DNA from 2 places in the Shewanella sp. GutCb genome. Region 1 is predicted to be linked to the other one. Evidence: predicted binding sites of a transcription regulator. Region 1 holds the regulator's gene; the other holds the start of a gene.
The links. The regulator MetJ, encoded in region 1, represses methionine synthesis genes. The targets are predictions, from matches to a motif close to TAGACGTCTAGACGTCTA.

Region 1 (8,430 bases):
AATTAACTTTATCGTTTTTCTTGCGATAGGCTGGATAGGCAAAATACGCAGCCCATAGCGGTGCTGCGTTGGCACGACGACCCGCGTTCATATGGCAATTCGAACAGTTGAGATTATTACCGACATAGCTATCTCGCATCTGCTGTGAATTAACAAATAACTGATAGCCAAAGCGAACTTTATCGCCAAACTCACCTTGGGGAATCGAGCTTAAATCTCTAGGGACTAAATAAGCTTGACCAACTTGCTTGGCCTTAGCAATAAGCTCAGTCTGTTTATCCGGCAGTTCTTGCGCTTGTACCAGCAAGCTAGGACTAAGGCTAATAATGAGCCAACTTAAATGAGATACTTTCATGGTTAACCCCTTATTTTAATTCTGCGAAATACTTCGATAATGCATCAATTTCGGCACTGGTAAGTTTGTCAGCAATGGTCCCCATCACACCATCTTGATCGCCACTGCGGGAATCTTTCTGCCACGCTATCAACTGGTTCTTAATGTAGGATGCTTGCTGACCTGCAAGCCGTGGAAATTCGCCCACACCAAGCCCTGAAGGTCCATGACAGGTAACACAAGCTGGGATGACTCGTTGCCAATCGCCTTGATAGACTAGCTGCTCAGTTGGATTTTCATATACCGCTTTCTCACCCCGTAGATGAGGTGTAACGATAGGCACGTCGAATGATGAAAAATAGTCAGCAACAGCATAAACAGCATCACCTTGGAGGGTCATTGACATAGGCTGCATGGTCGCATTCTGTCTTTTACCGGTCTGAAACAACTTAATTTGTTTGGCGATATAATCAGCAGATAGCCCTGCTAATCTTGGGCCAAGAGGCTCTATGCCTTGCCCTTGAGGGCCATGACAACTGCCACACAGCGCTGCCGAAGGCGGCATAGCCGCATAAGAGGATGCACTTAGCACCAATAAAGCACACGTTTTCAATCCACGTTTCATTTTTATATCTCCATCAGTTGATGGTTTTAACAATAGCGCTTCTGAAAAATAATTGCTCATTAAACAGTTAAATCAGAAAGATATCGACTTTTAAAAGAAAAATGACTATGAGAAGTTAATTTTATACGCTAATGCTCGACACTCTAGAAAGTAGCTGCATTCCGCGAAAGGGTCTTGCTTAGTGCATTCCATTATGACTACTCCATTACCTCCCAATTGCTGCACTTTATACTTTAAGTCGCGCAACAACATGGAATAACCAGGTTTGGGGGAGTTCGGCGCTTTTTGACAATAAGATGAAGCCACATCTCCAATCATTTGTGAATCGAAACTGTAAATGTCTTCTACCGAGTACTCTACAACTTTTGTGGCTTTAAGCGTGTCTCCGACATATTCAGGCGTGACATTACTTTGAAACTGCACTCCCTGACAGCCAGCCAAATAGAATAGTGCGCAAAAAACGGCCAGATCCTTCGCTTGATTATCCATAATCTACCTTTCCTTTGAAATACATAATGCTAGCTTAAAATATCCTCTTATCTAAATAACCTTAATCTAAATAGGTTCAATAAACAAAAAAACCAACAACCTAACAAGTAGGCTATTGGTTTATTCTCGCTGACTAAAGAGGATTTGTTTATTTACCAGGGCGAACACCAAGAGTGTGGCATATCGCATAAGTCAGTTCTGCACGGTTCAGCGTATAGAAATGGAAATCTTTAACCCCTTCTCGAGATAAGACTTTAACCATATCAATCGCTACGTTGGCTCCGACCATCTGACGGGTTGTCGCATCATCTTCAAGGCCTTCAAATTGGCGGTGTAACCAGCTTGGAATGGATACATTAGTCATGGCCGCAAAGCGCTTAGTTTGGTTGAAGTTAGTCACTGGTAGGATACCTGGGACAATTTCAGCATCGATGCCTGCTGCAGCGCAGCGATCACGGAAACGTAAATAAGATTCAACATCAAAAAAGAACTGTGTAATCGCGCGGTTAGCACCTGCGTCGATCTTCTTCTTAAGGTGGATAAGATCTGCTTGAGCATTGCTTGCATCAGGATGCACTTCTGGGTAAGCCGCAACAGAAATATCAAAGTCTGCCACCGAGCGTAGCAGACGAACGAGATCATTAGCAAAACGTGTTGGTTTGGCACTGCCTTCAGGCAAATCGCCACGTAGAGCGACGATGTCACGAATACCGCTATTCCAATAATGCTTAGCCAGTTCTTTGAGTTCTTCATCACTCGCATCCACCAATGTTAGATGCGGAGCTGCAACTAAATCAGTCTCTTTTTGAATGCGTTCAATCACGCCATGAGTACGATCTCGAACCCCCGAGTTTGCACCGTAAGTAACAGACACAAATTTAGGATTAAGTGGCTCAAGACGACGAATAGAGTTCCACAATAGCTTTTCCATCTCTGGAGTCGAAGGCGGGAAGAATTCAAAAGAAACGTTTATATCATCTTTTAGCTCAGATAAGCTCTGGTTCAATGATGTCGCATGTTGTGCATGATGAAAGCCCATTTCTATTTCCTCTACTTCAACTCGTTAGTCTAGCCATTTTCAATATAGCCGTTTGGACGTCTATATGTCCATATACTAGAGAAACTGAGATTGAAGTCAAGTGTAAAAAGCAGGCAAGTGCGTTTTTTTCTTCGGACAATAAAATAGCCCGCTAATTCAGCAGCAGAATGTACCAATAGAAATCGAATACGCAGGCCTTAAAACCAAAAAATGCATGCCAGCGTAACTGACATGCATTGTTTAATTAATCGCTTAGCTGCTTCAATCAGCCTTACAATATTATTCCTGCAGTAAGTCTCGGCAAATATGCGCTAAGTCAGATTGCACCGCTGCTGCAGTCACCTGTCTTCCGGCTCCAGGCCCACGAATAATCAGTGGATTGTCTTGGTAGAACTGGCTGCGAATAACAAACACGTTATCGCCCGGCGTTAAGTTGGCATACGGATGACTATTATCAACCCATTGCAGACTCACTTCGGCCTTTAATTTACCATCAACTCTATCTAACGCGGCGACATACCTAAGCACTTTATCTTGCTCAACTGCAGCTAAATACTGCTGTAGCATATCGTCATCAAGCTCATCAATACGTGACAAAAATTGTGCTAAAGGTAGCTCGGCAAGATGCTTAGGCACCAATGACTTAAGCTCAATATCTTCAAGCTCAATTTCTAAGCCAATTTCACGTGCCAAAATGAGCAACTTACGCTGCATATCACGACCCGATAAATCATCACGTGGATCGGGCTCTGTGATCCCCAATCCTCGCGCTTCAACCACCAGCTCAGAGAAGGGTTTAACTGCATCATAGTTTTCAAATAACCAACATAAGGTACCTGAAAATATGCCACCGACCGCTTCTATACTGTCACCGCTGTTATGCAGATCATTAATGGCATGTTGTATCGGAAGTCCGGCACCACAGCTGGCGTTATAACGCCAAAACAAGCGGCGATTACCCAGTTGTAGTTTTAGCTCGCGATAAAAAGGCAGTGGTCCAGATCCTGCAAGTTTGTTGGCACTGACAACATGAATACCGCGGGCAAAAAACTCCGGGTATTGCAGCGTTAGATCGGCGCTGGCACTGATATCAAGCGCAATAACTTCATCACACTCAAGTGCTTGTAACTCATCAAACAAGTGACTGTACTGCCAAGGTGTTGCATCTTGCTCAAATACTGTTTTCCAAGAATCCAGTGCTATTCCCGTATCGCTAATCAAGGCTTTTCGGGAGCTAACCAGCCCGACAAGCTCAACACTGGCCTCAATCTCTTTATTTAAGGCCGCTCGTGCGCCGTTAAATAGCTCTATCCAAGCTTCACCAATATTGCCGACACCCAAGAGCAATACGCCAATACGTTTACGCGGGCCTGCACATCGACGATGCACTTTTTGAGTCAATAAGTTCACCTGCGATTGCGGCACTAATGTCACCAAGCTCATGCCGTCATTAAACAGCGGGCGAGCATTACGGCTGAGTAATCGAGCAAAACCACGACGATAAAGGTCCGCGTCGGCACTCACTAACGCAACCAGACCGAAATCATCTCTAATTTGAACATCAGTAATACCGAGCGCTTCGTTATTAGCATCGAGCAACGCTTGAACTTGCTTCTGATTCTCAAGGGTAACGGTTAATTCAACCCGCTTTTTCGCAAGCGACCAATGCGCTAGCGGATAAAGCCCTGAATCAGTTAGCAAACTTAACAATGCAGATAAAGCCCCATTCAACTGAATGTTAAACAGTGACACCCGGTTTAGATTGGTCACCACTGGCGCACTGGCTGACGAGCTTTTAGGCGCTATCAGCGTAAAGTCGGTATGTGATGCATAACTTGAGCGAACAGCAAGACTCACTTCAGTATCAAACAAGGGTTGCAAGGTACGATTGTGCAATACTGGCGAACCTAAATGCGCCAGACGATTGGCCTCGTCTAACGATAGGCTGCTCAATAGCTTGGCATCATTAATCTTGTTCGGATCGGCGTTAAATACACCCTCAACATCGGTCCAAATAGTTACCCGTTCAATATCCGCCAAACTGGCAATTAGCGTGGCACTAAAGTCAGAGCCATTACGGCCTAATAACAAGGTATCGCCCTTGTCATTGGCACAAATAAAGCCAGTGATAATGAGTCGTTCATTTGGATGAGCTGCAATGAGTGTTTGCACTCTTTGACGCGAGTCTTGCAAGCGGATCTGTGGCACTGCGCCTTCATCTGCGATCAGTAAGGTACGCGCATCAACATCAGATGCAGCCACACCAGACTCTCGTAATAACGCCGCCAGTAAACGGGACGACCAGCGCTCACCAAAACTCACCACTTGGCTACTTTGGTAATCGTTGATAGATTCTATAGACAACAAGCTGATCAGTTGCGCTTTATCGTTTGATAGTCGCTCTCTAAGCGAGCGAGCTTGCTCATTCGACAATAACTGTTCGATCAGCTTTTGTTGAAAACTAATGAGTATTTGTAGCTCTTCCTGCCATAACTGCTGAGTCGTGCTCAGCTCAAGTAATCGATACAGAAAGTTAGTGCTTTTTCCTGCCGCAGAAACCACGACAAGATCGTCACTGTTACCATGAGTCAGGAGAATATGTGCAACGCGACGATAGCAGTCTGCGTCAGCTAAACTGGAGCCACCAAATTTATGTAAGTGACAGCGTGCCATCTTAAACCCCTTTAATTAACAAACGACAGCTGCATTGAGTGCAGCTTCAATATCGGCAACAAGATCGTCAGCATCTTCAATACCAACTGAAAGACGAATAAGGGTGTCTTTAACCCCTGCTTGTGCGCGTGCCTCAGGATCCATCGCTCGATGCGTCATGGTTGCAGGCACGGCCACTAGACTTTCTACTCCTCCGAGGCTTTCTGCAACAGAGAAATAATTAAGATTTTTTAAGAAAGCGACTAACTGTTCCTCCCCGCCTTTTAGCTCAAAGCTGAGCATGGCACCAAAGCCTTTTTGCTGCTTGGCAGCAATTTCATGACCAGGGTGATCTTTAAGGCCGGGGTAATACACTTTCTCTACCGCGCTATGACGGGTAAGAGTAGCAAGGATCCGCTGCGCATTCGCCTGATGTTCACGAATTCTCACTGCAAGTGTTCGAATTCCGCGCAATGTTAGATAACTATCAAATGCACCGCCGGTAAGCCCCAAGGTATTTGACCACCAATGCAATAATTCGCCCAGTTCAGCATCTTTCGCCACCACGGCACCGCCGACAACATCACTGTGGCCATTGATATATTTTGTGGTCGAGTGAATAACAATATCCGCACCCAACAGCAGAGGCTGTTGCAAGATGGGCGATAGAAAGGTGTTATCAACCACAACAAGCGCGCCAACTTCATGGCTGGCAGCACTGATCGCCGTGATATCAACAACCCGTAACAATGGATTTGACGGTGTTTCTAGCCACACCATCTTAGGTTTGTTAGCAATGGCTGTCGCCAATGCCGCTGCATCGGTTTGATCAACCACTTCAAGTTTAAACTGGCCTTTCTTAGCAAGATTGGTAAATAGACGATAACTACCGCCATAACAATCATGAGGTACCACCAACAAATCATCTGGCCCAAGTAAACTGGTGGCTAAGGTGATTGCAGCCATCCCAGTGCAAGTCACAACGCCAGTACAGCCTTTTTCGAGCTCAGCAATAGCGTCACCCAAGATTGACCGAGTGGGATTGCCTGAGCGGCTATAATCGAAATCTCTTGGATTTTTGTGGCCATCAAAAGAATAATTGGTAGAAAGATAGATCGGGGGTACAACCGCACCGTGTTGGGTATCGGACTCAATGCCTTGGCGTACAGCTACAGTGGCTAGTTTACGCTCGGTCATGTACTACTCCTCTTGCTATATTTTCTTACTAGGGATGTCTGGACGTCTAAATGTACCTAAGCAATTCACCCTAGTCAACCAGTTTAGCCGTTTAGACGTCTAAGCATTTAGAAATCTATTTGCATTTGTCATAAAATAGAGGCAATAATTTGACTGTGCTGCATAAGAGGTTAAAATCTGCCCCGCATTTAAAAATTACAGGTGAGTCAATGACTGAGTGGAACGGCGATTATATCAGCCCATATGCTGAACACGGAAAAAAGAATGAGCAAGTTAAAAAAATTACTGTCTCTATTCCTTTAAAAGTACTCAAGGTGCTTACCGATGAGCGTACACGCCGCCAAGTGAATAACTTACGTCATGCCACCAATAGCGAATTGCTCTGTGAAGCGTTTCTACACGCCTACACAGGACAACCGTTGCCAAATGATGGTGATCTATCAAAAGATAGGCCGGATAGCATGCCTGCGGAAGTTAAACGCTTGATGGATGAGATGGGCATTGAGTGGGAAGAGCTAGAGTAAACCAGCTCAGTATTTGCAAACAAGGATCGCAAAGCGGTCCTTGTTTGCATTCGCTCGAGTAAAAAACCAGAAGCCGCGCCCTTCGGGTTCGTTTCTGTGCTGCTATTTTTTTATGACAAAAATGCGTTATGAGCTTTCGCTCAAACCTTGTCATAAAATCATTATTCTTTATTACAAAGACTCGAACAAAAAATAAGCTCGAAAATTTAACAACCTCTAGGTAGCCAAATGTTAGAGCCAAGCACGCTCATTCTCGCCTCAATCATTATATTTTGTGGTGCATTAACACAGAGTTTAATTGGCTTTGGTTTAGCTGTCATCGCAAGTCCGCTGTTATATATTATCGAACCCTCCCTAGTGCCAGCATCAGTCATTATGATGGGATTCTCTACCGCTGTATTGACGCTTTTTAGAGAGCGTGGTCAGCTTGAGTTCAACGGACTGCAGTATGCGCTACTGGGACGTATTCCTGGCGGTATCTTAGGCGCTACGCTTATCGTAATAGCCCCTCAACCTATTTTAGGGCTGGCAATTGCTCTTATCGTTGCGCTCGCCGTTGGCTTTAGTTTGATGAAGTTTAGTATCCCTGTGAACCGTGTAAGTCTGTTTATTGCTGGGATCCTCTCAGGCGTCTTTGGCAACATTGCCGCCATTGGTGGTCCGCCGTTGGCAATATTACTCGCAGGTAAAGATGCCGGCCAGTTTAGAGCAGCCCTTTCAGCTTTCTTTATTTTCAGCTCAATGATTGCTTTGACCATTTTGGGGTTTGCAGGGCTGCTAAAGCTTGAGCATTTGTGGGCATCGTTAATGCTATTGCCCTCAGTCATATTGGGCTATGCCGTTGCAGGCAGATTGGTAGGCAGAGTCGATAAACAAAAAACCAGAGCTTTCACTCTGGTTTTATGTAGTTTCAGTGCACTTATCTTAACGATTAAATCGGTTATCGAACTCAGTTAACTCAGCTATAAATCGATAAATCATGGCGTGTTAGAAGTGATATGAGGTTTGCAATACGCCACCGATGGCTTCATCGCTGCCAAACATCCCAGTAAAGTCTAGGAAAAATGATTCTCCAAAAGCAAAGCCAGAACCAATAGAATAAATGTTAGCCGTTGAATCTTTCATGTCGTGACGATAGCCCACTCGCAATGACATCCAGTCAAATGCACGTACTTCGCCTCCTACGCGCCAATATTGGGTGCCATCAAGTTCTTTAAACTTCTTATTCTCAATTAAATCAACATCGGTAGTGACCGTTAATCGCCTCCAGTCATAAGCAACACCCGCGGTAACTAAAGGCTCAACACGGTAGGTAAACTTTTGCCCTTCAACTTCAATGGTATCGACATCTTGGCTAATCAAATTTCGACCTGATAAACCAAAGACTAAGCCGTTGATAGGTTCAATAGCCACACCGACATCGACATTGAAACTGGTTTCATCGTTACGATATTCAACATCATCAAAGTCGCTGGCAGAGAAGTTGTTCGCGCTAGCGCGATAGTTATAAGTGTCAATGCGTTGGAACTTAGGTGATATACCGACAGAGATCGGCATATTAACGATAGAA
Region 2 (8,430 bases), on a different contig from region 1:
TTTGAAAATTGACTCTTGCATGAGTAACTTTTCTTAGTTTATGGCGCAGGAGTGCATAGCTAGGTTTTTCCTTAGTGGATTTCGTATGCAGGAGAAGTGATGATGTGAGGGCGTTTATTGCTAGCCTAGAGCCCCATAGCAAACGGGTTGCTTTGAGGTTCTAGACTCGCTCCGAAATTACTCTGGATCATAATCCAACACTGGTGCCAACCACCTCTCCGTATCCTCAATACTCATCCCCTTACGCTCAGCATAATCCTCAACCTGATCGCGGCCAATATTGGTCACGCCAAAGTAACGCGACTTAGGATGGGCAAAGTACCAACCCGATACCGCTGCGGTTGGGAACATGGCATAGCTTTCGGTGATGTTAAGGTTGATAGTCTCGTCAGGCTTGAGTAAATCCCACAGCAAGCCTTTCTCAGTGTGATCTGGGCAAGCGGGGTAGCCTGGTGCAGGACGAATACCTTTGTACTTTTCACGAATAAGCGACTCGTTATCGAGTACCTCGTCGCTTGCATAACCCCAAAACTCTTTACGTACTCGCTCATGCATACGCTCGGCAAAGGCTTCGGCTAAACGGTCAGCCAAGCATTTGAGCATGATGGCGCTGTAGTCATCGTGATCTGCTTCAAAACGGGCGACATGCTCGTCAATGCCATGACCTGTCGTGACGGCAAAGCCGCCCATGTAATCGGCCACGCCGCTGTCTTTTGGCGCGACAAAGTCAGACAGACAGAAGTTGTCGTTGCCGACGCGTTCAATCTGCATCCGCAGGTGATGAGTGGTTAGCTCAAGCTCGGTGCGCGTCTCATCGGTGTAAAGTTCAATGTCGTCATGGTTAACGGTATTGGCTGGAAACAGGCCGATAACCGCTTTAGCGGTGAGCCACTTTTCATCGATGATCTGTTTAAGCATGGCTTTGCCATCGGCAAATAGCTTAGTCGCCTCTTCGCCAACCACCTTATCGGTTAATATTTGCGGGAAATGACCGTGTAACTCCCAGCTGCGGAAAAATGGCGTCCAGTCGATACGTGCCACTAAATCCTCTAACGGATAGTCATCAAACACTTGACGGCCAAGGACGTTAGGCACAAACGGGGTGTAGTTTTCCCAGTCATGCTGACAGCGATTTTCACGCGCCGCTTCAATGGAGGTGATGATCTTACGTTTGGTTTGTGACAGGCGCTTTTCGCGCATCACGTCATATTCTTGATACGCCGCGTCGATAGTGGCTTGACGCGTTTGGTTATTAATCAGCTTCGACACCATAGGCACGGCGCGTGAAGCATCGGCGATATAGATGGCGCCTGTCGGTGCATGCGGCGCAATCTTGACCGCAGTATGGATTTTAGAGCAAGTTGCGCCACCAATAATCGACGGTATGGTTAAGCCCGCTTTATGGAAGGCTTTAACGTTATGCACCATTTCGTCGAGACTCGGGGTAATGAGCCCTGACATGCCGATGATGTCGACGTTTTCACGCACGGCGACATCGATGATCTTCTCAACCGGCACCATTACGCCTAAATCAATGACTTCATAGCCGTTACAGGCTAATACCACGCCGACAATGTTCTTGCCGATATCGTGCACATCACCTTTTACGGTGACCATTAAGATCTTACCGTTTGACTGCCCAGGGGTTTTCTCGAGTTCGATATAGGGGTTAAGGTACGCGACTGCTTTTTTCATTACGCGGGCAGATTTGACCACTTGTGGCAGGAACATCTTGCCGGAGCCAAACAGGTCGCCAACCACGTTCATGCCGTCCATCAAGGCACCTTCAATGACATCCAGTGGGCGCGTGGCAGCGGCTCGAGCCTCTTCGGTGTCTTCATCGATAAAGTCAGTAATGCCTTTAACCAGCGCATGAGACAGACGTTTGTTCACGTCCCAGCTACGCCACTCTAAATCTTCTTTCTTAGCGACTTGGCTACCGTCACCACGAAACTTTTCGGCAACTTCTAACAGCAGTTCGGTGTTGTTGGTCAGTTCACCGTTGGCATCGAGTGCAGTGCAAGGTAGGTTTTGCACTATGGCCTCGACTCTCTCCTTTAACTCGGGATCAATATCATCATAAATTGCCAGCTGACCGGCGTTAACAATCCCCATGTCCATGCCCGCTTGAATAGCGTGATAGAGGAACACGGCGTGAATGGCTTCGCGCACTGGATTGTTACCCCTGAACGAGAATGACACATTCGACACACCGCCGGAGATCATGGCATGGGGCAGGGTGCGTTTGATTTCGGCTGTCGCTTCAATAAAGTCGACGGCGTAGTTGTCGTGCTCTTCAATCCCGGTGGCGATGGCAAAAATGTTGGGGTCGAAGATAATATCTTCTGGCGGAAAGCCCACTTTATCGACCAGCACGCGATAGGCGCGGGTACAAATTTCAATTTTACGCGCTTTAGTGTCGGCTTGGCCCTGTTCATCGAACGCCATGATAATTGCCGCGGCGCCATAGCGTTTGACTAAGGTGGCTTGCTGGATAAACTTGGCTTCGCCCTCTTTAAGGGAGATGGAATTAACGATGCCTTTACCCTGAATACACTTAAGCCCGGCTTCAATCACTTCCCACTTAGAGGAGTCGATCATGATCGGCACCCGTGATATGTCGGGCTCAGAGGCGATAAGGTTGAGGAATTTGTGCATCATCTCGGCACCATCGAGCATGCCTTCATCCATGTTGATATCGATGATCTGTGCGCCGCTCTCGACTTGCTCGCGGGCAACACTGAGGGCTTCTTCATATTCGCCAGTTTTAATCAGCCGCAAAAATTTGGCAGAACCAGTGACGTTGGTACGCTCACCGACGTTTAAAAACAGCGAGTTTTCATCAATGGTCAGCGGCTCAAGCCCTGATAAACGGCAAGCCACTGCGATGTCTGGTAGTACGCGGGCGTCATGCCTAATCACGGCATCACGGATAGCGCGGATATGCTCTGGCGTGCTGCCGCAGCAACCGCCAATAATGTTTAAAAAGCCCTCTTCAGCCCACTCTTCAATGACTTCTGCCATCTGCTCTGGGGTTTCATCGTAGCCGCCAAATTCGTTGGGTAGACCGGCATTAGGGTGCGCCGACACATAGCATTCAGAGATTTTTGATAGCTCTTCGACATAAGCGCGCAGCTCTTTTGGCCCTAATGCACAGTTAAGACCAATCGATAGTGGCTTAACATGGCGCAGTGAGTTGTAAAAGGCTTCGGTGGTTTGTCCGGTTAAGGTACGCCCTGATGCATCGGTGATGGTGCCTGAGATCATGATTGGCAGGCGGAAACCTTGAGTGTCGTATACGGTTTCAATGGCAAACAGTGCGGCTTTGGCGTTAAGGGTATCGAAAATGGTCTCAACCATAATGATATCCGCGCCGCCAGCGATGAGGGCATCTATCGATTCAACATAGGCTTCAACCAGCTCGTCAAAACTGACGTTACGGTAGCCGGGATCGTTGACATCGGGGCTGATTGAACAAGTGCGGTTGGTTGGGCCGAGTACACCCGCCACAAAACATTGGCGACCTGTTTCTGCTTCAACTTCATTGGCCGCTTCTCGGGCAAGGCGCGCTCCGGCTAAGTTTATCGCGGCTGAATGCTCCTGCATGTCGTAGTCAGCCATGGCAATACGGGTTGCATTGAAGGTATTGGTTTCAATGATGTCGGAGCCAGCCAATAAATAATCTTTATGGATCTGCTTAATCGCAGCTGACTGAGTGAGCACCAACATGTCATTGTTGCCCTTTACATCGCAATGCCAGTCTTTAAATGGTTCGCCGCGAAAGTCTTCCTCTTCAAATTTGCGATCTTGGATCATGGTGCCCATTGCACCATCAAGCAGCAGGATCTCTTGCTGTAATTTTTGGGTTAGCACCGCTAGCACTTTTTTAGCCGTGTCTTGAGTATGCGGGGCAGTTGTTGGGGTACGTGTTGCCATAGAATATTCCTACCAATTACAGAGTCGCAAAATATAAATTTCAGTAAACGTTGTCCGTGTTTATCAGTTAAGTATTTGCGATACTTGCGTGACATTATTTTGTTTGGACATTTATACGTATAGACGTCCATAATACGTGAGTCGATGTCAGAAGTGCAAGTACTAAAAGTTGATAGTTTTTCAGTGTGAATTGATGATATTTTTTATGTAAGTCACTGATAAATAAAATATGTGGAATATTTCAATGCAAAATACTAGAGTGGTTTTACTGCGGCACGGTGCTTGTGAAGGTGGTAATATTTTACGCGGTCATACCGACGTCATGCTGAATTTAGCCGGAAAAGAGCAGCTAAATAGGGCTATATCGAGGCTGTTAACAAGCAAAACCGGGGTCGCGGCGCAAAACAAGATAGCGGATCTGGTGGTCAGTTCGCCGCTATTGCGTTGTGCTTTACCCGCGAAGATATTTGCACAGCAGTACGGTATCGATTTTATTGAGCAGGCCGCTTTTATGGAGCTCAATTTTGGCGATTGGGATGGCCAATCTTTTAGCGCACTTTATCAGCAGTATAGTAGCGAGCTTGATGCTTATTGGGCTAACCCTTGGCAACATACTCCGCCCAATGGCGAGACGATGCAGGTCTTTGAAGCTAGAATTGATACTGCGTGGCGGTCACTCGTTGAGCAGCACCAAGGTAAGGTGATTGTATTAGTGACTCATGGCGGCGTGATCAGGCACTTAATGGCAAAATCGTTGCAATTAAAACAGTGCGCGGGGATCTACAGCGCGTTGAAACTGCCCTATGCCGCAACCGTGGTGATTGATGTATTGCATGATGGCGAGCAACGGCACTTAAGCCTTAATTGGGGGCTGGAATAGCGACTTATATGGGATAAGTTTGATGCAATAGCATGGAAATTGAGCCATCAGCCAAATAGTAATTGATCAAGTTCAATTACTATTTGGGTGAGCGTGGTAAACTGCGTGATACTCGCGTAAAAATACGCTAGAGAACACACTTATTAAGTGGGTCATTAAGAACGAGTCATCAAGTTAGGTGCTTAACCGCATCAATTGGGAACCGGTAGTTTAAGCAATACAAGCTAATAGTCCGGACTGTACCCGCAACTGTATGAGCGCTAGAGCAATATTTTAGCCCTCAAGTCAGATACCAGCCTAACTTTTGATAGATAAGCACTTCACACTAGATAACAACTTGAGCGGGCGTCTCAAGGGAGTTTATTCAATAATGTTTTATGGTTTATTCAATGTCTAAGCAGGCATTAGAAACAGTACTGGCAGTGAGCGGTTTAGGCTGGCAGTTAAATGGCCAAGCCATTTTGTCTGACATCAATTTTAGTTTAGCGAAAGGGCAGATGCTGGGCATTATTGGCCCTAATGGCGCGGGTAAGTCGAGTCTGCTGCGCTGCCTATATCGTTTTATTAAACCGACCACTGGCCACATTCAGCTGTTTGGTGAAGATATCTCTGTGTTATCTGCCAAAGCATTTGCCAAGCAAATTGCCGTGGTGCTGCAAGACATGCCACATCACTTTGAGATGACAACCACTCAGTTGGTTAGCCTCGGGTTAACACCGCATAAGGGCGCCTTTGAATTTACCAATGCCAGCGATCGCCAAGTGGTGACGCAGGCGCTGGTTAAAGTCGGCTTAACGCATAAAGCGCATCAAGCGTATGAAAGCCTATCTGGCGGTGAAAAGCAGCGTGCATTAATTGCTCGTGCAATAGTACAGCGACCACAACTGCTTATATTAGATGAGCCCACCAATCACCTCGATATTCGTTATCAAATCCAAACATTAGAGCTACTGCACACGCTTAATATTACCGTGATCACCTCTATTCATGATCTCAATTTAGCGAGTGCGCTTTGCGATGAGTTATTGCTGCTTGATAAGGGCCGCTGCTTGGCAAAAGGGACGCCCAAAGCGGTGTTGACTGAACAACGTATTGGTGAGGTATTTGATGTGTGCTGCGAAGTTAAAGCCCATCCGCAACATGGTAATCCTTTGATTAGTTACTTTTATGGTTATACCCGCAGTGACGTTATATCGGCCGCTGAAGCAAAAGCCGTTGCGAGTGCAGTGACTCATTCAGTGACCGTAGATAAAGGAACAACTGATGCCTAGGTCATTAGGAGTGGCTCCGCAGGCGACGGGTTGGAAACAGCCACTTGATGTATTGCTGCTGTCTGGCTTGCTGTTGCTGGGGTTAATCACCCCGTTCGCGGCAACCAGTTTTGGCGCCGCAAGTATTACCAGTGGCGATGTGTTGCAGGTCTTCAGCCATAAGATTTTTGGAATGGGTGGCTCCATGGGCGTGACCGAACGCATTGTGTGGGAACTGAGATTACCGCGAGTAATATTGGCGTTTATTGCGGGGGCAGGATTGTCGATTGCCGGCAGCGTACTGCAAACCGTGACCCGTAATCCGTTAGCCGACCCCTATCTATTTGGCATCTCTTCTGGCGCATCATTTGGCGCGGTAGTGGTACTAACCCTTTTTAGTCAGAGCATATTGTGGCTGAGCTTGCCGTTGGGCGCATTTATCGGCGCTAGCCTGTCGGTATTAATGGTGCTCAGTTTATGTGGCCGCAATTTAACGACTCAGGTTGAGCGTATGCTGCTCTCTGGGGTGGCGATATCCTTTATGTTTGGCGCGATGGCGAGTCTGTTGCTGTATTTTTCAAGCCCTCAAGCTGCCGCTTCGGTGCTGTTTTGGAGCTTAGGCAGCTTTGCTAAAGCCAGTTGGTTTGGATTGATATTACCGGCGATTATTGTGTCGGTATGTACTGTGATTATTCTGCTTTTTAAACGTCAAATTGTGGCGATGCGTGCGGGGGATGAAACCGCGCATACGTTAGGGATTAACGTAGGACGATTGCGTTTATCGATGTTGCTACTGTGTTCACTCATCACCGCCATTTTAGTCGCCAATTGTGGTGGCATTGGTTTTATCGGTTTGATGGTGCCACACACAGTACGATTACTGTTTCCAGGAAGATATCCGCTATTGCTTACCGCCGCGGTTGGCGGATTATTTATGGTGTGGGTTGATGTATTAGCGCGGACTTTATTGAGTTACCAAGAGCTACCAGTGGGCATTATCACCTCGGTGATGGGTAGCGTATTTTTCCTATTTATTTTAGGCGGCCGCAGTGCAAAGCGGATTTAAGCTGGGCCGTTGTATTAATTTGTCCTTGTTCGGGATGATGGGAGTATAAGATTAGATGTTTAATATTAAGCCATTGAGTGCAGAATTTGATGCCGAAATTCAACACAAGATTGACACGAAAACCAAGCCCCTTGGCGCGCTTGGTGATCTAGAGGCGCTTGCATTACAGATTGCAAAAGTGCTCGGTAAAGATAGTCCCAGCATCACTAATCCTAAGTTGATTGTATTTGCAGCCGACCACGGTATTGCTAATTCTGGTGTATCGATAGCGCCAAGTGAAGTGACCTGCCAAATGGTGAGAAACTTTATGGCCGGCGGCGCCGCGATAAATGTATTTACTCGCCAAGTGGGCCTAGATCTTGAGGTGATTGACTGTGGCGTTTTACAGCCATTTGATCGCGACAGCGGTGTTATTGATCAACGTTTAGGTGCGGGAACTGGGCCTATCCATAAACGTGCAGCCATGACGCTTGGCGCCGTGAAGCAAGGCTTTGACATGGCGACGGCGCGTATTCAGCTGCACCATGAAAATGGCTGTAACTTAATTGCGCTGGGCGAGATGGGGATAGGTAACACCTCTTCTGCAGCCGCGATTATGTCGGTGTTAACCGGAATTCCGGCGGCTGAATGTGTAGGGCGTGGTACTGGGATTGATGCGTCGACATTTAAACGCAAGCAGATGCTCGTTGAGCAAGCGATGCTATTACATCACAGCGAGCTTGACGATCCAATGCAGGTGTTGGCTTGTATCGGTGGCTTTGAAATTGTGCAGATGACGGGGGCAATTTTGGCCGCAGCCGAGCGGAGTATGCTGGTGGTTATTGACGGCTTTATAGCCTCTGCGGCGGCATTAGTGGCGATTAATATCAATGCTGCTTGCCGCGATTATATGATCTTCTCTCATCAATCAGACGAGAAGGGCCACTACTTAATGCTGGAGTGTATGCAGGCCAAACCCTTGCTCAAATTGGGCATGAAATTGGGCGAAGGCACCGGCGCAGCATTAGCGTTCCCATTGATCCAAGCGGCTGCAAATTTTTACAACGAAATGGCCAGCTTTGAAGAAGCAGGGATAGAGATTTAAAAGCGGAAAAAGCTGAGACGGTACAGGCTGAGACGGTGATAATCGATTAAGAGCCGATTTAAAGCCGGATAGTGCTGAGACGGTACGAGCAGAGACGGAACAGGCTGAGACGGTACGAGCTGAGACGGTACAAGCTGAGATGGTACAAGCTGAGACGGTACAAGCTGAGACGGTACAGGCTGAGATGGTACAAGCTGAGATGGTACAAGCTGAG

Region 2: a site for MetJ is predicted at 4,049-4,066, ahead of metH (methionine synthase). Genes of this name have one in related genera too.

What each region holds. Positions count from the first base shown of each region.
Region 1 covers NZ_PJBL01000027.1:3,435-11,864, reverse strand. The annotation lists gene CXF86_RS16470 (c-type cytochrome) at 1-355, opposite strand, end outside; gene CXF86_RS16465 (c-type cytochrome) at 366-959, opposite strand; gene CXF86_RS16460 (hypothetical protein) at 1,065-1,448, opposite strand; gene metF (methylenetetrahydrofolate reductase) at 1,597-2,487, opposite strand; gene CXF86_RS16450 (bifunctional aspartate kinase/homoserine dehydrogenase II) at 2,767-5,160, opposite strand; gene metB (cystathionine gamma-synthase) at 5,176-6,336, opposite strand; gene metJ (met regulon transcriptional regulator MetJ) at 6,546-6,860, shown strand; gene CXF86_RS16435 (sulfite exporter TauE/SafE family protein) at 7,089-7,817, shown strand; gene CXF86_RS16430 (conjugal transfer protein TraF) at 7,848-8,430, opposite strand, start outside.
Region 2 covers NZ_PJBL01000001.1:220,011-228,440, forward strand. The annotation lists gene CXF86_RS00980 (hypothetical protein) at 1-37, shown strand, start outside; gene metH (methionine synthase) at 178-3,936, opposite strand; gene CXF86_RS00990 (histidine phosphatase family protein) at 4,181-4,816, shown strand; cobalamin riboswitch at 4,976-5,132, shown strand; gene CXF86_RS00995 (ABC transporter ATP-binding protein) at 5,206-6,087, shown strand; gene CXF86_RS01000 (FecCD family ABC transporter permease) at 6,080-7,132, shown strand; gene cobT (nicotinate-nucleotide--dimethylbenzimidazole phosphoribosyltransferase) at 7,188-8,216, shown strand.